3 regions of the Pseudomonas sp. G(2018) genome follow, and region 1 is predicted to be linked to each of the others. Evidence: predicted binding sites of a transcription regulator. Region 1 holds the regulator's gene; each other region holds the start of a gene.
What was found. The regulator sigma-54, encoded in region 1, starts transcription at its own class of promoters, with help from an activator protein. The targets are predictions, from matches to a motif close to ANTGGCATNNANNTTGCTNT.
Positions count from the first base shown of each region.

Region 1 (6,658 bases):
CGGGTTTCCGAGAAGCGTTTGAGCAGGGTTTCTTCGTCGGCATCCAGATACAGCACATCGCACTGGATGTGACGGCTGCGTACTTCTTCCAGCAGCTCGGGAAACCGCGATAGGTGGCTTGGCAGGTTGCGCGCATCGATGGATACGGCAACCAGCGGCTGTGACAGCTCGGTATGAATCAACGCGCGTTCGGCCAGTTCCGGCAGCAACCCGGCAGGCAGGTTGTCGATGCAGTAGTAGCCGTTGTCCTCGAGTACATCGAGGGCGGTACTTTTACCTGAGCCGGAGCGGCCGCTGACGATGATCAAGCGCATGATTACTGCCCGTTTTGCTCGTCCAGGACAACCTGATACAAGGCTTGATTGCTCGGGGCGCTGCGCAGTTTGTCGCGCACGTCCTTGCGGTCGAGCATGCTGGCAATCTGACGCAACAACTCAAGGTGCGCATCGGTGGCAGCTTCCGGGACCAGTAGTACAAACAGTAGGTCAACCGGGGCGCCGTCGATGGCGTCGAAATCTATAGGGGCGTCCAGGTGCATCAAGGCACTGATGGGCGCGTTGCAACCCTTGAGGCGGCAATGAGGAATGGCTATGCCGTTGCCAAAACCAGTCGAGCCGAGTTTTTCGCGGGCGATCAAAGCCTCGAAGACATCTTGCATCTCCAGATCCGGCACTTCGCGATGGATAAGGTTGGCAATTTGCTCGAGGGCTTTCTTTTTGCTGCCGCCCGGCACGTTCACCAGGGAACGGCCGGGGGTCAGGATGCTTTCAAGTCGGATCATGGGTTGGGAGTGTTAACGACCGGTAGCGCCCTGGAGGAGGCTCTGGGTCTTTTCCTTATGCTTTTTGAGTTGTTTATCCAGCTTGTCGGTCAAGGCGTCGATCGCCGCGTACATATCGGTATGTTCCGCGTTCGCGACCACTTCATTGCCGGGAATATGCAGCGTGGCTTCGATTTTCTGCTTCAGCTTTTCGACCGTCATCGTGACCTGCACGTTGGTGATCTTGTCGAAATGTCGCTCCAATCGTTCGAGTTTTTCGCCGATGTAGGTGCGAAGAGGTTCGGTCACTTCCAGTTGGTGTCCACTGATGTTGACTTGCATACAGCTTCTCCTTCGTTGCCAGTGCATAAAGCGGCAGATCCGATGATCTGCCACTGGAACGCTGTGGCGTGGCTCTACATCAACCGCTTGCGTTCGCTCGAAGGCGCGATCCCGAGGGATTCGCGGTACTTGGCGACGGTGCGGCGAGCCACCTGAATGCCTTGTGCCTCCAGTAAACCAGCGATCTTGCTGTCACTCAACGGCTTTTTCTGATTTTCCGCAGCAACCAGTTTTTTGATGATCGCGCGGATCGCCGTGGACGAGCATTCGCCGCCTTCGGAGGTGCTGACGTGACTGGAGAAAAAGTATTTCAGTTCATAGATACCCCGGGGGGTATGCATGAATTTCTGCGTGGTCACCCGTGAGATCGTCGACTCGTGCATGCCGACCGCTTCAGCGATGTCATGCAGGACCAGCGGCTTCATCGCCTCGTCGCCATACTCCAGGAAACCGCGCTGATGCTCGACAATCTGGGTGGCTACTTTCATCAGGGTTTCGTTGCGGCTTTGCAGGCTCTTGATGAACCAGCGGGCCTCCTGCAGCTGATTGCGCATGAAGGTGTTGTCGGCACTGGTATCGGCGCGGCGCACGAAGCCGGCGTATTGGGCATTGACTCGCAGCCGTGGCACCGACTCCTGATTGAGTTCAACCAGCCAGCGCTCGTTGTCCTTGCGCACGATCACGTCGGGGACCACATATTCGGCTTCGGTAGACTCGATCTGCGAGCCTGGGCGCGGATTGAGGCTCTGGACCAGTTCGATCACCTGGCGCAGTTCGTCTTCCTTGAGCTTCATGCGGCGCATCAGCTGGCTGTAGTCACGGCTGCCGAGCAAGTCGATGTAATCGGTGACCAGGCGTTTGGCTTCGGCCAGCCAGGGTGTTTTGGCTGGCAGTTGGCGCAATTGCAGCAGCAGGCATTCACCCAGGTTACGGGCGCCGATGCCGGCGGGTTCGAATTGCTGGATGCGGTGCAGGACGGCTTCGATTTCGTCCAGTTCGATGTCCAGTTCCGGATCGAAGGCTTCGAGGATTTCCTCGAGCGTTTCGTCCAGATAACCCTGATTGTTGATGCAGTCGATCAGGGTCACGGCAATCAGCCGGTCGGTGTCGGACATCGGGGCCAGGTTCAATTGCCAGAGCAGGTGGCTTTGCAGGCTTTCGCCGGCTGATGTGCGGGTGGTGAAGTCCCACTCGTCGTCATCGTTGCTGGGAAGGCTGCTGGCGCTGGTCTGGTAGACGTCTTCCCATGCCGTATCGACGGGAAGTTCGTTGGGGATGCGTTCGTTCCAGTCGCCTTCGTCGAGGTTATCAACCGTCGGCGCGCTTTCCTGGTAGGAGGGTTCCTGGATGTCGGTGTTGGGCTTCTGTTCGGCGTTGTCGGCCAAGGGGTCCGTGTTGTCGAAGTCGTCGCCTTCTTCCTGGCGCTCGAGCATCGGATTGGACTCCAGGGCCTCCTGGATTTCCTGCTGCAGGTCCAGGGTCGACAATTGGAGCAGGCGGATGGCCTGTTGCAGCTGCGGTGTCATCGTCAGCTGCTGGCCCATTCTCAAGACTAGCGATGGTTTCATGGCAGGGGCTTAACACCTTATTCGCCGGCGCACATGCGCCATCCACTACAGGGGCGCCGGAGCGCCAAACATAAGCAAATTATATGCCCGAAGTTGCGGTGTTTGCCTAGAGCGCTGTAACAATAAAAAAGTATTGATTTTTTATCGAGACAAGCGCTCGGTCGACTAGCCAGCACTTCAGTGCTTACAGGCGGAACTCATGGCCCAGGTACACTTCCTTGACCAGGTCGTTGGCCAGGATGGTGTCGGAGTCGCCTTCGGCGATCAGTTGGCCATCGTTGACGATGTAGGCTGTTTCGCAGATATCCAGGGTTTCACGGACGTTGTGGTCAGTGATCAGCACGCCAATGCCCTTGGCCTTGAGGTGGTGGATGATCTGTTTGATGTCGCCCACCGAAATCGGGTCCACGCCGGCGAAGGGTTCGTCGAGCAGGATGAATTTCGGGTTGGTGGCCAGTGCGCGGGCGATTTCCACGCGGCGGCGTTCGCCACCGGACAGGCTCATACCGAGGTTGTCGCGGATGTGGCTGATGTGGAACTCCTGCAGCAGGCTTTCCAGCTCCTGACGACGATCGGCCTTGTCGAGTTCCTTGCGGGTCTCGAGGATGGCCATGATGTTGTCGGCCACCGACAGTTTGCGGAAGATCGACGCTTCTTGCGGCAGATAGCCGATACCGGCCTTCGCACGACCGTGCATAGGCTGGTGGCTGACGTCCAGGTCGTCGATCAGGACGCGGCCTTGATCGGCCCGTACCAGGCCAACGATCATGTAGAAGCAGGTGGTCTTGCCGGCGCCGTTGGGGCCAAGCAGGCCGACGATCTGACCGCTGTCGATGGACAGGCTGACGTCACGCACGACCTGGCGGCTCTTGTAGCTCTTGGCCAGATGCTGAGCTTTCAGAGTTGCCATTACTGGGCCTTTTGCTCGTCGGTTTTCTTTTTCGGCTGGATCACCATGTCGATGCGTGGGCGCGCTTCGGTGACTTTGCTGCCTGTGGCGCGACCGGCGCTGGCCAGCTTTTTAACGGTGTCGTAGACGATTTTTTCGCCCTGGGTGACGTTGTTGTCCTTGTCGACGACTTTGGCGCGATCGATCAGCACGACGCGGTTTTGCGTTGCGTGATACTGGATGGTCACGCCCCAGCCTTGAACCGGCTTGGCATCGCCCGCGGTTTGCACTTGTTCGAAGTAGGCGAGGTTGCCCACGGACGTCACCACATCGATATCGCCGTTAGGTGCGCGGGTCATGGTCACTTTGTTGCCGGTGACCTTCATCGAGCCTTGGGTGATGATCACGTCGCCCGTGTAGGTGGCGATACCGTTCTTGTCGTCCAGCTGGGCGTCGTCGGCCTGAATGCGGATAGGCTGCTGTTGGTCATCCGGCAGGGCCCAGGCGCTCACGCTTCCCAGTGCTGCGCCCAGACTGAGCAAAATAGGGAGGGTTTTAACGAGCCTCATACTGTCCTCTTACGTTCGAGAGCAGGTGTATCCTGCTTTCTTTCAAGTACGCTTTCATTCCGTTGCCTGTCGATACGCCGCCAGCGCCGTCGATTCTAACGGGTTGCTCGGTCTGCGCATATTGCTTCTGCGGGAACACTGTCATGCGAGTGGTGGTGATCAGGGTCCTGCGGTTTTTCTCGTCGAAACGCGTGATACGTACCGAATCGATCAGCTCGACCTGTGTGCCGTCGGGATTGACTTCGCCCTTTTCGCTCTGGACGTGCCACGGGAACTCGGTGCCGCGGAACATGTTCAAGTCGGGATTGGTCAGCAAGGTCACTTCGGTGACTTTGAGGTGTTCGACCTTGTCCGACGTCATTTCGTATTGCAGTTTGCCGTCCGGCAGGAACTGCACGCTGTGGGCGTTGATGGCGTAATAGTCGATTGCGCTGTTGTCGACTTGCGCAACAGGCTTGTCGAGGAAGCGTTCCGGGCTGATGTTCCAGTAGCCGACCGCGGCGAAAATCGCCGCGATGCAACCGAATACCAGGATGTTGCGGATCTTTTTGCTCAGCATGTCTGGCTCACAGGTACGCGGCATTGGCCGCATCGAGGCGGCCCTGGGCGCGCAGGATCAATTCGCAGAATTCGCGGGCGGCACCTTCGCCGCCGCGGGCCTGGGTGATGCCATGGGCGTGTTCGCGCACGAAACTGGCGGCATTGGCGACTGCCATTCCCAAGCCTACGCGGCGAATCACCGGCAGATCAGGCAGGTCGTCACCAAGGTAAGCGACCTGTTCATAGCTTAGGTTGAGTTGGCCAAGAAGCTCGTCAAGCACCACCAGTTTGTCTTCGCGTCCCTGGTACAGGTGTGGAATGCCGAGGTTCTTCGCTCGCCGCTCGACCACCGGGGTCTTGCGGCCGCTGATGATGGCTGTCTGTACGCCGGCGGCCATCAGCATCTTGATGCCTTGGCCGTCGAGGGTGTTGAACGTCTTGAATTCGCTGCCGTCTTCGAGGAAGTACAGGCGTCCGTCGGTGAGGACGCCGTCGACATCGAACACCGCCAGTTTAATCTGTTGGCCGCGCTTCAGCAGGTCCGTGTTCATTACATTACTCCCGCGCGCAGCAAGTCGTGCATGTTCAAGGCGCCGACTGGGCGGTCCTCGCCATCGACCACCACCAGCGCGTTGATTTTATGGTCTTCCATGATTTTCAGGGCCTCGGCGGCGAGCATTTCGGCGCGGGCGGTCTTGCCGTGGGCGGTCATGACCTGATCGATGGTGACGCTGTGGATATCGATTGTGCGATCCAGGGTGCGGCGCAAATCACCGTCGGTGAAGATCCCGGCCAATTTGCCGTCGGCTTCAAGGATTACGGTCATGCCCAGTCCCTTGCGGGTCATTTCCATCAACGCATCCTTGAGCAGGGTACCGCGCTGAACCTGTGGCAGCTCTTGCCCGGCGTGCATGACGTTTTCCACTTTCAGCAGCAGGCGTCGGCCCAATGCACCGCCGGGATGGGAAAAGGCGAAGTCTTCGGCAGTAAACCCACGGGCTTCCAGTAGGGCCACGGCCAGGGCATCGCCCATGACCAGCGCGGCGGTAGTCGAAGAGGTGGGCGCCAGGTTCAGTGGGCAGGCTTCATGCTCGACATGCACATTGAGGTTGACCTCGGCGGCCTTGGCCAGCGGCGAATCGGGATTGCCTGTCACGCTGATCAGCTGGATGCCCAGGCGCTTTATCAGTGGCAGCAGGGTGATGATTTCATTGGTGGAGCCGGAGTTCGACAGCGCGAGGATGATGTCGTCGCGTGTGATCATGCCCATGTCACCGTGACTGGCTTCCGCCGGGTGGACGAAAAATGCCGTGGTGCCGGTGCTGGCCAGGGTTGCAGCGATCTTGCTGCCGATATGCCCGGACTTGCCCATGCCGACCACGACTACGCGGCCTGTGCTGGCCAGAATCATCTCGCAAGCGCGTACGAAATCTGCGTCGATGTGCGGTAGCAAGCCTTGTACGGCTTCCACTTCGAGGCGGATGGTGCGTTGGGCGGATTGAATCAGGTCGCTGGATTGGCTCATGTCAGAAATCGTTTAGCCTGATGAAAAGGCGGCGATTATAGCGGTTATGATCAAAACCCTCACGCAAGTTCGTCGCGCATTGTCATTCCTTGTTACTTAATCCCTCTAAACGAAGCTTTTTGCTGGTCATATTGCTGAACTTGGTCCGGCAATGACCTTGGGCGCGTGGCGTTTGCAGTGATATAGTTCGCCGCCAGTTCGGCCCGCCCGGGAGTATGTGCTTTCGTCAGGAAGTCAGGCGTCCGAGTGAGAGGCTGCATCGCAAGGAGTTTAGATGAGTGCCGATAACGCCTACGCGGTCGAGCTGAAGGGACTGACCTTCAAGCGCGGTGCGCGCAGCATTTTCAATAACGTCGATATCCGTATTCCCCGCGGCAAGGTCACCGGCATCATGGGACCTTCAGGGTGTGGCAAGACTACGCTGTTGCGGTTGATGGGCGCGCAGTTGCGACCTACCAAGGGCGA
Region 1 is NZ_SCOO01000015.1:60,301-66,958, forward strand. Features, by position in the region: gene rapZ (RNase adapter RapZ) at 1-314, opposite strand, end outside; gene ptsN (PTS IIA-like nitrogen regulatory protein PtsN) at 317-781, opposite strand; gene hpf (ribosome hibernation-promoting factor, HPF/YfiA family) at 794-1,102, opposite strand; gene FFS64_RS16220 (RNA polymerase factor sigma-54) at 1,177-2,670, opposite strand; gene lptB (LPS export ABC transporter ATP-binding protein) at 2,855-3,580, opposite strand; gene lptA (lipopolysaccharide transport periplasmic protein LptA) at 3,580-4,128, opposite strand; gene lptC (LPS export ABC transporter periplasmic protein LptC) at 4,115-4,687, opposite strand; gene FFS64_RS16240 (HAD family hydrolase) at 4,695-5,219, opposite strand; gene FFS64_RS16245 (KpsF/GutQ family sugar-phosphate isomerase) at 5,219-6,193, opposite strand; gene FFS64_RS16250 (ATP-binding cassette domain-containing protein) at 6,468-6,658, shown strand, end outside.

Region 2 (6,658 bases), on a different contig from region 1:
GCGGCGCGATCCAGTTGCCCGTCGGCCTGCAGCACATCGGGGCCGAAATGCTCGGCGATCTTCGCCAGTGCCGGCCGGCCCGGCTCCACCACCCAGCGCGCAGCATGATCGGCATCGACTACGTGCACACCGAGGTCGATGAAGTGTTGGGCCGCCGCACTTTTGCCGCTGCCGATGCCGCCGGTCAGGCCGAGAATCCAGGGTTTTTCCACAGGGGTATTCATTTCAAACCGACAAACTGCCAATAGAGGTCGGTTATTTGACCACCCCAGAGCAAGGCAATCCAGCCGGCAATCGCCAGATAAGGGCCGAAGGGGATTGGTGTCGAGGTTTTTGCCTGGCGCAGGCGCAGATAGATCACGCCGATAACGGCCCCCACCAGGGAAGACAGCAGGATAGTCAGCGGCAAAATCTGCCAACCGCCCCAGGCGCCTAACATCGCCAGCAGCTTGAAGTCGCCATGGCCCATGCCGTCCTTGCCGGTGAGCAATTTGAACAGCCAGAACACCGACCACAGCGCCAGGTAGCCGGCAATGGCACCCCACAATGCATCATGCAGCGGTACGAACAAACCGAGACTGTTGACGATCAGCCCCAGCCACATCAACGGCAACACCAATACATCCGGCAGCAGTTGATGTTCGGCGTCGATCAGGCTCATGGCCAACAGGCCCCAGGTCAAAAGCAGCGCCATGCACGCCTGCCAGCCGAAACCAAAGTGCCAGGCAATGAGCACCGACAACAGGCCACAGGCCAGTTCCGTCAACGGATAGCGTTTGCTGATCGGTGTCGCACAGGATGAGCAGCGCCCTCGCAGAAACACGTAACTGAGCAGCGGGATGTTTTCCCAGGCACGAATCCGGTGGCCACAAGATGGGCACTGAGAGTGGGGCAGCAGCAGATTGTAGGTCGGCAGCGGGGTTTCGCCGGGCAGACCGAGGATCTCGTGGGCCTGCATGCGCCAGTCGCGTTCAAGCATTTTTGGCAGGCGCCAGATCAGCACGTTGAGAAAGCTGCCGACCAGCAACCCCACCAGACCGGCAATGACGACGAAGACCAGCGGGAAGTGGGTCAGGATTTCGTTCAAGGGCATGTCAGATCGCTGCGCCGAGTTGGAAGATGGGCAGGTACATCGCGACCACCAGGCCGCCGACAATAACACCCAGCAGCACCATGATGAACGGTTCCATCAGGCTGGTGAGGTTATCGACCATATTGTCCACCTCGTCCTCGTAAAAGCCCGCGACCTTGTCCAGCATGTCATCCAGTGCGCCGGACTCTTCACCAATGGCGGTCATCTGAATGGCCATGCTCGGAAAAATACCGGAAGTGCGCATGGAAAAATTCAACTGCATGCCCGTCGAAATGTCTTGCCTGATGCGCAGTACGGCACGCTTGAACACGATATTGCCAGTGGCGCCGGCCACCGATTCCAGGGCCTCCACCAGTGGGACGCCGGCGGCGAAGGTGGTCGACAGGGTGCGGGCGAAACGGGCCACGGCGGACTTGTACATCAGGGTCCCCGCCAGCGGCAGTTTCAGCAGCCAGGCATCCGATCTATCGCGAAAGTCTTGCGATGTCTTGAACGCGTGGCGAAACGCGAAGATTGCCACGATCAACCCACCGAGCATCATCCACCACCCGTCCTGCATGATCCGCGACAGGCCAATGACCATCACGGTGAAAGCGGGCAATTGGGCGCCAAACCCTTCAAACACCGACTGGAACTGCGGCACCACTTTGACCAGCAGAACCCCGGTTACGATGATTGCCACGAACACGACCACCAGCGGGTAGGTCATGGCTTTCTTTATCTTGGCCTTTAGGCTTTCGCTCTTTTCCTTGTAGGTCGCCACCCGCTCCAACAGGGTATCCAGTGCGCCGGCCTGTTCCCCGGCATTCACCAGATTGCAGTACAGCTCATCGAAATACCGGGGCTTTTTACGCAGGGCGGCGGCGAAGCTGTTGCCTGCTGCGACGTCCTGTTTCAACTCATCCACCAGAGTGCACATGGCCGGGTTATCGAAGCCTTCGGCGATGATGTCGAACGACTGCAATAACGGCACGCCGGCTTTCATCATGGTCGCCATCTGGCGCGTGAACAGGGCAATGTCCTGGGCCTTGATGCGCTTGCCCAGGTTGAACAGCGAAGTGGTTTTCTTGCGCACCTTGCCGGGGTTGATACCTTGCTTGCGCAACTGCGCCTTGATCAGTGCCGGGTTTTGACCGCTCAACTCGCCGGTGACCTTCGTGCCTTTGCGGTCAGTGCCTTCCCAGGCGTACACACTGATTTTTGCTGCTTTGACCGCCATGTTCAGTCCTTGGTGACCCGGTTGATTTCTTCAAGGCTGGTGATGCCTTGCATGGCTTTGAGCAAGCCTGCGGTGCGCAGGTCGTTGCAATGTTCGCAGCCGACCGGCTCATAGATCGTGAATGTGCCAATGCGTTCCTCGGGGGAAGCCTTAGTTGAGCACCGTCTCGCGAGGTGATTTCGCGCGCTTATGTCAGTGAGCAGCCGGGCCAGGACCATTTGCTTGGCCAGGCCGCTGAGGGCAATGTCATTCATTGGACTTCCGGACGAAGACAGTTGGATGACTTATAGCCTAGTCAAGCGATGGAACCAAACCAGCGGCGCAAAGGTGACAAAAATCGTCAGATAGTGCGGATCCTGGGGGGAGGAAAGGGCGGTGTGGCGATCATGCCACCCGCCAACAGGGGATGCGGCGCTTGGCATGGGCTGTGCTGAGACAGTTTCAGATCATGAGATTTCGACTCATGCACGGAGGCTGTCTATGAACACACAAAAAGGTTTTACCCTGATCGAGCTGCTGATCGTGGTGGCGATCATCGGGATTCTCGCGACGTTTGCGATCCCCGCTTACTCCAAGTACCAGGCGCGGGCGAAGGTGACGGCGGGGCTGGCGGAGATTTCGGCTTTGAAGGTGCCGTTTGAAGATCTGATGAATCAAGGAACTGATCCTGATCTGACGAAAGTCGGCGGTACCGCGAAAACCTCCAATTGCACAACGACAGCGTCGGGCAAAGCCGCTGATGGAACGGGCACAATTGGTTGCACAATCCTGAATGCGCCGGGTCCGGTCCTGAACAAAACCATTACCCTGACGCGTGCGTTGACGGGCTGGACATGCGTCACTACCGTCGACCAGGAACTCGCGCCTAAAGGCTGCGAAGGCGTTGTCCCTAAGGTCTGATTCCTCATCCGGTTGCCTGATACCCCGCCTCTCGCGGGGTATTTTTTTGTTCGCCGCTTTCAAGTTCCGAGTGCTGAGGAAAACTCCCGACAATTCATGGCCTTAGGCCTTCCTCAAAACCCGCAACTTGCATGTAGAGAATGGCCGAGTCATGCAAATTGCATGATTCTGAAAAACGAGGCGTTTAGTAACTGTTTGATTTATAAGATATTAATCTCTGTCTCAAAGTTGGCACAGCGTTCGCAATATCTTTGGTAACCCTGCTGAAAAGACATCCAGCAGACTTTCCAGAAAAACAGGAGTTACTCGTATGAAGAAGTTCGCTATCGCTGCCGCTACTGCAACCGCGTTGACCCTGACCATGACTAACGCAGCATTTGCACAGTCCACTCAGGCGACTCAGGCACCCATGATGCTGGCCGCCGGTGAAGTCACTGAAGCGAAAGAGGATGTTTCCGATACCTGGATCACTACCAAAGTCAAAGCAGACCTGGTTACCGAAAAAGGCATTCCGGGTACCGATATCAAAGTGGAAACCAACAAAGGCGTTGTGTCCCTGTCTTCCACTACCGCAGTCACTGATAGTCAGAAAGCCACAGCGGTGAGCATCGCCAAGAACATCAAAGGCGTCAAAGCGGTTTCCGCTGACGGCCTGAAAGCCGAGTAAAGGCAAGGCTTCTCGCCTGGACTGGGAGAAGGCGCGGCAGGCGGGCCGAGAAATACGTCTGTCGCATCTTGAGGAGTTCATGCGAACGGCCATAAGGATGTGGCCATTACAGGCCCCGGCATTCGTGTCGGGGCTTGTTCTATGTGAATACCACTGTGGGAGCGAGCCGGCTCGCTCCCACAGTGGTTTGTGGTGATTTCAATTACCGCGTTTGCTGGTCATCTGCACCAACCGATTCCCCTCGAACCGCAGATACTGATACATCCCGCCGTTCGGCCCGTAGGTCCATTCCTCGACCTGAAACTCTTCCCGTCGATCGGCACTGCGCTTGTAACCCAGCAGATCACGGCTGACGGGTTCGCCGCATTTTTGCAGCACTTCGCCCGACCGGTCGCCGACACTGATCAATTGACTGCCGCAGCGCAAAGTATCCGCCGCCGAGGCCTGGTTCGCAGTCAACGCCAACGTCAATGCGAGCTGCAGCCGTTTGCCCATCACTCGGCGTCCAGATGCATGGGCGTAACCACCTTGCCGTCCTTTTCCGCTTCACCCAATTGGGCGTCGATGAAGTACACGCGGTCATCGGCCAGTTGACCCTTGTCGACCAGATAATCCTTGATGCTGCTGGCGCGTTCCTGGCCCAACTCGCGCAACAGCACTTCGCTGGAACTCCAGAACTGGATCACGCCCTCGCGCATCTTCGCGGTGCGTTCTTCTTTGCCCAGGTCTTTCCATTCGGCAGGCGGCTGGGTTTTCAGACGTGTGCGGTAGATGCCTTCCAGCAGCGGACCTTTCTCGCTGTCAGGCACTTCCAGCAACGCAGCTTTCGCCGGCACCTTGTCACCGCGACGCTGGAGCATTTTGTAGTAGTTGTACTGATACTCCCGTTCCAGGCGTTGCTCGGCAATCAGCGGGCCGTCACTGCTCTTGGCCGCGGTGCCTTCGATTTCCAGGCGCAGGGCCGGGCGTTCCTTGAGGGCCTTGGACAGCTTGACCAGGGCCGCTTCAGTGTCCTTGCTCAGCTCGCTTGAGCCCGGCGCGAACGACACGCTGCCCAGATCTTCCGACCCGCCACCGGCCACCAGTCCGCCAATGAGTTTGAACGGCGCGGCGGCGGCCTTGACGATCAGGTTGCGCAGGGTCTGCCAGACAATCGGCATGACGCTGAACTGCGGGTTGTTCAAGTCGCCGGACACCGGCAGTTCGATGGAAATCTTGCCGTCGACATCCTTGAGCAAGGCAATCGCCAGTTTCAGCGGCAGGCTCACGGCGTCGGGGCTGTCGACTTTTTCACCCAGTTGCAACTGCTCGACCACGACTTTGTTTTCGGCCTGGAGCTGGCCCTTGGTGATCTTGTAGTGCAGGTCCAGATTCAGCCGGCCCTTGCGGATGCGGTAACCGGCGAACTTGCCGGAGTAGGGGGTCAGCGTAGTCAGTTCCACGCGTTTGAAACTGGTGGCGATGTCGAGGCTGGCCATCGGGTCGAACGGGTTGACCGAACCCTTGATGGTCACGGGCGCATAGCGGTCGACCTTGCCCTTGACGTCGACGCTGGCCGGTTTTGCCTGCCGGCTGTCGATGGTACCGATCTGACCGTTGAGTTGTTGAACGGCGGTGGCGAAGTTCGGCGTCAGGCTGAAGTCGGCGAAGTTGGCCGAGCCGTCGTTGATGACGATCCCGCCGATGTGGATGCCCAGCGGTTTTTCCTGGCTGGCGGGTTTGGCAGCAGCGGTCTTGGCGCCGGTATCGGCCGGTTGTGGAATCAACAGATCATCGATGTTGGTGGTGCGGTCATCGTTGATCATGAAACGTGCGTAGGGCTGCATCAGGTTGATCTTGTCGATCGACAGGCTGTCACCGTGTTGATAATTCAGACCGTCGACCACCACCTGCTGCCACTTGAGAAAGTCACGGGTTTTCAAGGTGTCCAGGGTATGCAACTGATCGACCTGGGCGCGTCCGGTGACGCTGAGGGCCAGCGGCTCGGTACTTTTCAGGTTGACCGCCAGATCACTGCCGAGCATGCCGCTGCGCAGTTCCAGGCGGATGAACGGGTTGATATAGGACTGGGCGACGCGCAGGTCGATGTCTTTGGTCTGCACATTCAGTTTGGCGCTGACCGGAGCCAGGTTGACCTCACCTTCAGCCATGAGCTTGCCTTGTTTGCCCACACCAGTGTCGAGCTTGAGGCTGAAGGGCGAGCCATTGAGGCTATCGAATTTCTGCAGGTCGAGATTCAGCGGCGCCAGCTCCAGTTCCACGGCAGGTTGCGCCTTGCGGTCCGCCAGGTGCACGCGGTAATCGCGAAGTTGCACATCGTTGAGCAGCACTTGCCAGGGTTTGGCGGGCGGCGCGGGTTCGGCTTTCGGCGAATCGGCCGACGCCGGGGTACTCGGTGGTTCGGCATTGGCTTTGGCGGCCGGTTTGGAGGGTTGGCTGGCGAACAGTTTCTGCCAGTCGAGTTGGCCATCGGCCTCCAGGGCTGCCCAGGTTTCCAGTTTCTGGCTGCGGATCTTGCCAACGACGACTTGCTGTTTGGCCAGGTCGATGGTGGTTTCGCTGACGTCCAGCCGTTCGAGTCTGGCCAATGGCCGACCGTCCGGAGCCTTGATGGCGAAGGGTGCGACGCTGACGGCGACATTGCTCAGCAGCAGTTCGGTTTCCTTGGACAGGTTGAGTTTGTAATCGGTGCTGAGGCTGACCACGCCGTCTTCAAGCACCAATGGCACGGCATCGCGCACGTAGGGCCAAAAGGCTTTCATTTTGCCGTCGGTGATCT
Region 2 is NZ_SCOO01000003.1:7,364-14,021, reverse strand. Features, by position in the region: gene coaE (dephospho-CoA kinase) at 1-224, opposite strand, end outside; gene FFS64_RS03545 (A24 family peptidase) at 221-1,093, opposite strand; gene FFS64_RS03540 (type II secretion system F family protein) at 1,095-2,312, opposite strand; partial or broken gene FFS64_RS31595 (type IV-A pilus assembly ATPase PilB) at 2,315-2,501, opposite strand; gene FFS64_RS03530 (pilin) at 2,793-3,212, shown strand; gene FFS64_RS03525 (BON domain-containing protein) at 3,523-3,879, shown strand; gene FFS64_RS03520 (DUF2845 domain-containing protein) at 4,078-4,374, opposite strand; gene FFS64_RS03515 (DUF748 domain-containing protein) at 4,374-6,658, opposite strand, start outside.
Region 2: FFS64_RS03530 (pilin) is a predicted target of sigma-54. The motif match lies at 2,727-2,746, and genes of this name have one in related genera.

Region 3 (6,658 bases), on a different contig from region 1:
CCTTGACCGTGACCCGGCCCAACGGCTTGGCCGGACTCTCCAGTGAGGCTGTCAATTCCTTGTCGCACATCGGCATGCGCATACGCGGATCGAGCTGGTTGACCTGGATTTCGTAGCGACCTTCCGTTTGACTGGTGGTCAGATAGTCTTCTACGGTGAATTCAAGAAAGCCCTGGGTGACGCCGATAAGCATGTCAGGCAAGGTAAGCGCGTCAGCAAGGGCAGCGCTGCCAGCGTTGAACAGGCACACAGCCGCCAACGCACCGAGGAATTTGCGGTGGGGTGTGGTCGGGCGTCGGAAAAATGTCGGTTCTGTGTTCATACAAAGATAAAAAGCAAGCGCCGTGCCGTTTAGAGATGAATGTGCGTCGCAACAACACTTAGCGTTGGTGTAGGAGTCTGGGCATGGCTGGTGTAATGGATTCGGTGAACCAGCGCACGCAACTGGTAGGGCAGAATCGCCTTGAGCTGTTGTTGTTCCGTCTCGACGGCCAGCAGCTGTATGGGATCAACGTGTTCAAGGTTCGGGAGGTGTTGCAATGCCCCCAGCTGACGCTGATGCCCAAGTCCAGTCCTGTCGTGTGCGGCGTGGCGAATATCCGGGGGGCGACCATTCCGATCCTTGATCTGGCAATGGCGACCGGCTCCGGCGCTTTGAAGGACAAGAACAATCCCTTCGTGATCATCACGGAGTACAACACCAAGACCCAGGGATTCCTGGTGCGCTCGGTGGAACGCATCGTCAACATGAACTGGGAGGAGATCCATCCGCCACCCAAGGGCACTGGTCGCGATCACTACCTGACGGCGGTGACGCGGGTCGACAATCAGTTGGTCGAAATCATCGACGTGGAAAAGGTGCTGGCGGAAGTAGCGCCGACGCCGGAAGCGATTTCCGTCGGCGTGGTCGATGTCGAAACCCAGCACAAGGCGCTCTCGTTGCGTGTGCTGACGGTCGATGACTCGTCGGTGGCGCGCAAGCAGGTCACGCGCTGCCTGCAAACGGTCGGTGTCGAAGTGGTGGCGTTGAACGACGGCAGGCAAGCGCTGGATTACCTGCGCAAACTGGTCGACGAGGGCAAGAAGCCGGAAGAAGAGTTCCTGATGATGATCTCCGACATCGAGATGCCGGAGATGGACGGATACACGCTGACGGCCGAGATCCGCAACGACCCTCGCATGCAAAAGCTTCATATCATCCTGCATACTTCGTTGTCGGGCGTGTTCAATCAGGCGATGGTCAAGAAAGTCGGTGCCGATGACTTCCTGGCCAAATTCCGTCCTGATGACCTGGCATCCCGGGTAGTCGACCGGATCAAAGCAGCAGACATCAGCTAGGGGCGTCCGGCCCCTGGCAGTCAACACGATTTAAGAGGCGGCAGCATTGTCTACGGGTAATTTGGATTTCGAACAGTTCCGGGTATTCCTGGAAAAAGCCTGTGGCATTTTGCTCGGTGAAAACAAGCAGTATCTGGTCTCGAGCCGTCTCAACAAACTGATGGAGCAGCAAGGCATCAAGTCCCTGGGTGAGTTGGTCCAACGCATCCAGACCCAGCCGCGCAGCGGGTTGCGCGAGATGGTGGTGGACGCGATGACGACCAACGAAACCCTGTGGTTTCGTGACACCTATCCGTTTGAAGTCTTGAAGAACAAGGTACTGCCTGAAGCGATCAAGGCCAGTCCCGGCCAGCGCCTGCGGATCTGGTCGGCGGCGTGCTCGTCGGGTCAGGAACCGTACTCGTTGTCGATGTCCATCGACGAGTTCGAGCGGACCAGCGTCGGGCAATTGAAGATGGGGGTGCAGATCGTGGCCACCGATCTGTCCGGCACCATGCTTACCAACTGCAAGACCGGCGAATACGACAGCCTGGCCATCGGTCGCGGTCTGTCGCCCGAGCGGCTGCAGCGTTATTTCGATCCGAAAGGGCCGGGACGCTGGGCCATCAAGGCGCCGATCAAGAGCCGGGTGGAATTCCGCTCCTTCAACCTGCTGGATAGCTACGCGAGCCTCGGCAAGTTCGACATCGTGTTCTGCCGCAACGTGCTCATCTACTTCTCTGCCGAAGTGAAGAAGGACATCCTGTTGCGCATTCACAGTACGTTGAAGCCGGGTGGCTATCTGTTCCTCGGTGCTTCCGAAGCACTGAACGGCTTGCCGGATCATTACCAGATGGTCCAGTGCAGTCCGGGGATTATTTACCAGGCGAAGTGATCGGTTGGCGGTATCAAAAAAACGGGAGTCCTCAGGGGCTCCCGTTTTTTTTTGCCTGATGAAGTATCGGCTCCACCGCTCCCACAGGGTTGGACAGTGTTCTCTCGGTCGAGTAAAGCGGCAGAAAAGCGGCATCCAGCGGAAACCGGTTGCCGCTTTTCTGGCATTGCCGCATTGCCACTGCCCGCAAAGCCCCGGTTTGCGGGCTTTTTTGAATTGGCATGGCGCTTGCTATGTCCATCGTACGAAAAATCAGGTCACCCGAAGGTTTCCCGACATGAGCATCAGCTTCGATAAAGCGCTCGGCATTCACGAAAAGGCTTTGGGCTTCCGCGCCCAGCGTGCCGAAGTCCTGGCCAATAACATTGCCAACGCCGATACCCCGAATTACAAGGCTCGGGACCTGGAATTCTCGAAGGTACTCGAGGCGCAGAACGATAAAGCCAAGAACGGCACGTTCGCCTTGAACATGACCAACAGCCGTCATATCGAAGCCGAAGGCCTGGGCAATGGCGACGAGTCGCTGATGTACCGCACGCCGATGCAGCCCTCGATCGACCAGAACACCGTGGACGCGCAGCTGGAACAGTCGAACTACGCGGAAAACTCGGTCAACTTCCAGGCCAGCTTCACCCTGCTCAACAGTAAATTCAAAGGGCTGGTGTCAGCCCTGCGCGGAGAGTAAGTCATGTCTCTATCCAGTGTTTTCAACATTGCCGGTAGCGGCATGAGTGCCCAGACCACGCGTTTGAACACCGTCGCTTCGAACATCGCCAACGCCGAGACGGTCTCGTCGAGCATCGACCAGACCTACCGTGCGCGTCACCCGGTGTTCGCCACCATGTTCCAGGGCGGCCAGAGCGGCGGCAGCGATTCGCTGTTCCAGAACCAGGATGCCGCCGGTCAAGGCGTGCAGGTGTTGGGCGTGGTCGAAGACCAGAGCAACCTCGAGGCGCGCTACGAGCCGAACCATCCGGCAGCCGATGCCAAGGGTTACGTCTACTACCCGAACGTCAACGTGGTGGAGGAAATGGCCGACATGATTTCCGCGAGCCGTTCGTTCCAGACCAACGCCGAAATGATGAACACCGCCAAAACCATGATGCAGAAAGTCCTGACCCTCGGTCAGTGATAAGGGGCGACTCAGATGAGTGTTTCCGATACCACCAGTGGCTTGAGCCTCAACGACATCCTGGCCAACTCCGCGGTCAAGACCAAGACCGACGATAGCCTGGCTTCGGCAGCGGGCAGTGCCACCGGCAAAAAAGCCTTGGGCAAGGATGCGTTCCTGCAGTTGCTGGTGACGCAACTGAAGAACCAGAACCCGCTGGAACCGCAGGACAACGGCGAGTTCGTGGCGCAACTGGCGCAGTTCAGCAGCCTGGAAGGCATCACCACGCTCAACGACACCGTGGCCGGCATCGCCAGCAACTACAACTCGTCCCAGGCATTGCAGGCTTCGTCCTTGGTGGGGCGTTCGGTCATCGCACCGGGCGACAAGGCCGTAGTCGACACCACGAAGGGCATGACCGGTTCGATTGCGATACCGCAGTCGGTTGCCTCGACCACGGTGAAAATCACAGACAAGGACGGCAAAGTCATTCGCACCCTCGAACTGACCGATCAGAAAGCCGGTAATGCCAGCTTCACCTGGGATGGCAAGGACGACGCCGGCAACGTGGCCCCAACGGGTACCTACACCTTCGCGGCGAACACCACCATCGACGGTCAGGGCGTGGCGCTGATTACCAATCTGCCTGCAACCGTCAACAGCGTGACCATCAGCCAGACCGGCGGTGAGTTGATGCTCAACCTGGCCGGGCTGGGCAGCATCGCCCTGTCCAAAGTGCAAACCATTGGTATATAGAGCCGACTAACACGGCACAAAGGAGTGGAATATGTCTTTCAACATCGGCCTTAGCGGTCTCTATGCCGCCAACAAACAGCTGGACGTGACCGGCAACAACATCGCCAACGTTGCGACCGTCGGCTTCAAGTCGTCCCGTGCGGAATTCGAAGATGTGTACTCGGCTACCAAGCTGGGGGCAGGGAGCAGGACCGTCGGCAATGGTGTGCGTCTGGCCAACGTTGCCCAGCAGTTTACCCAGGGTGATATCAGCAGCGGCACCGGTAACGTGCTGGACATGGGTATCAATGGCTCTGGCTTCTTCGTGCTGAACAACAACGGTTCGCTGTCCTACACCCGTGCCGGTACGTTCAAGGTCGATAAGGAAGGTTACGTCACCAATTCCGACTACACGGCGCGTGTTCAGGGTTACGGTGTGGATGCCAATGGCAAGATCATCAATGGCGTGTTGACCGACCTGCGTATCGACACCTCCAATCTGGCACCGAAGGCCACTACCACTGTGTCGTCGACGATCAACCTCAAGTCTACGGAGCCCGCGATCGACGTCGTCGCGAACCCGTTCGACCCGAGCAAGACAGCGTCCTACACCAAGCAGTTCAGCACCCCGATTTTCGACTCTCAGGGTAACGAACACACCATGGATCAATACATGGTCAAGACGGGTCCCAACACTTGGGATACCTACACCCTGATCGATGGTCGCAACCCGAACGGCAGCGACCCGATGAACGCGGCTACCCGACCTGTTCCTTCGACCATGACGTTTGATGCCAGCGGCAAACTTGTATCGGTCAGCACGCCGAATCCACCGGGTGCGCCTATCGTCAGCCCGAATCTGGCCATCACCAACTGGACTCCAGGTAAAGTGACCAATGGTGTGTGGGCACCCAACGGCGCCGCCGCCGACCCGGCGGGTGTGACCATCGCCATGACCAACACTACCCAGTTCAACGCCGATAGCGCGCGCTCGATTCCGGCGCAGAACGGCTACGCTACTGGTCAGATCTCCAACCTGACCATCGACGGCAACGGTGTGATGCTGGCCAACTTCAGCAACTACCAAACCAAGCCGATCGGTCAGATTGCGTTGGCCAGCTTCACCAACGAACAAGGTCTGCAGCAAGTGGGCGGCACCGCCTGGAAAGAAACCTACGCGTCGGGCATTCCGGGCTACGATTCGCCGGAAACCGGTACCTTGGGTTCGATCCGCTCCAACTCCCTGGAGGAGTCGAACGTCAACGTGACCAATGAACTGGTCGAGCTGATCAAGGCGCAGAGCAACTACCAGGCGAACGCCAAGACCATCTCCACCCAGAGCACCATCATGCAGACCATCATTCAGATGACTTGATGCTTGATAGTGCTGCATAAGGAACCCCTCGCAAGAGGGGTTTTTTTATGGCCGTGATTTTTGTCAGGGGCTGAGGTTTCGGTTGCCTGTGCTGGCCCCTTAGCGAGCAGGCGCCAGTCCGGCCAACACATTCATCGGGGCAAAAGAAAACCCCCGACCAACCAGAGGCTCATCGGGGGTTTCAGGTAGGCGCTTTTCAGCGCCTGCCGGCTCGGCTTATTGGCAAGCTTCGCAATCCGGCTCGTCGATGGCGCAGGCCTTCGGCACTGGAGCAGGACCGGCTGGAGCAGCCAGGACCGAGTCGTCACCGTGGTTGCCGCCGCTGGAAACAGCGTTCAGCTTACCGGTGTTGATGGTCGATTTCTCGGTGCTGGTCGCGGCCAGGGCACGGAGGTAGTAAGTGGTTTTCAGACCACGGTACCAGGCCATGCGGTAGGTCACGTCCAGCTTCTTGCCCGAAGCGCCGGCGATGTACAGGTTCAGCGACTGAGCCTGGTCGATCCACTTCTGACGACGGCTTGCCGCGTCGACGATCCACTTGGTGTCCACTTCGAAGGCGGTCGCGTAGAGCTCTTTGAGTTCTTGCGGGATGCGTTCGATCTGCTGCACGGAACCGTCGTAGTACTTCAGGTCGTTGATCATGACCGAGTCCCACAGACCGCGAGCCTTCAGGTCGCGAACCAGGTACGGGTTGATCACGGTGAATTCGCCCGACAGGTTCGATTTCACATAGAGGTTCTGGTAGGTCGGTTCGATCGACTGCGACACGCCAGTGATGTTGGCGATGGTTGCGGTCGGTGCGATGGCCATGATGTTGGAGTTACGAATGCCTTTCTGCACACGGGCGCGCACAGGTGCCCAGTCCAGGGTTTCGTTCAGGTCGACATCGATGTACTTCTGGCCACGGGCTTCGATCAGGATCTGTTGCGAATCCAGTGGCAGGATGCCCTTGGACCACAGCGAACCCTGGAACGTCTCGTAGGCACCACGCTCATCAGCTAGGTCGCAGGAAGCCTGGATCGCGTAGTAGCTGACCGCTTCCATCGACTTGTCGGCGAACTCGACGGCAGCGTCGGAACCGTAAGGGATGTGCTGCAGGTACAGCGCGTCCTGGAAGCCCATGATGCCCAGGCCGACCGGACGGTGCTTGAAGTTGGAGTTCTTCGCTTGCGGCACCGAGTAGTAGTTGATGTCGATCACGTTGTCGAGCATGCGCACGGCGGTG
Region 3 is NZ_SCOO01000008.1:7,948-14,605, forward strand. Features, by position in the region: gene flgA (flagellar basal body P-ring formation chaperone FlgA) at 1-322, opposite strand, end outside; gene FFS64_RS10370 (chemotaxis protein CheV) at 406-1,338, shown strand; gene cheR (protein-glutamate O-methyltransferase CheR) at 1,385-2,212, shown strand; gene flgB (flagellar basal body rod protein FlgB) at 2,490-2,897, shown strand; gene flgC (flagellar basal body rod protein FlgC) at 2,901-3,344, shown strand; gene flgD (flagellar hook assembly protein FlgD) at 3,360-4,079, shown strand; gene flgE (flagellar hook protein FlgE) at 4,111-5,433, shown strand; gene FFS64_RS10400 (ribonucleoside-diphosphate reductase subunit alpha) at 5,650-6,658, opposite strand, start outside.
Region 3: flgB (flagellar basal body rod protein FlgB) is a predicted target of sigma-54. The motif match lies at 2,428-2,447, and genes of this name have one in related genera.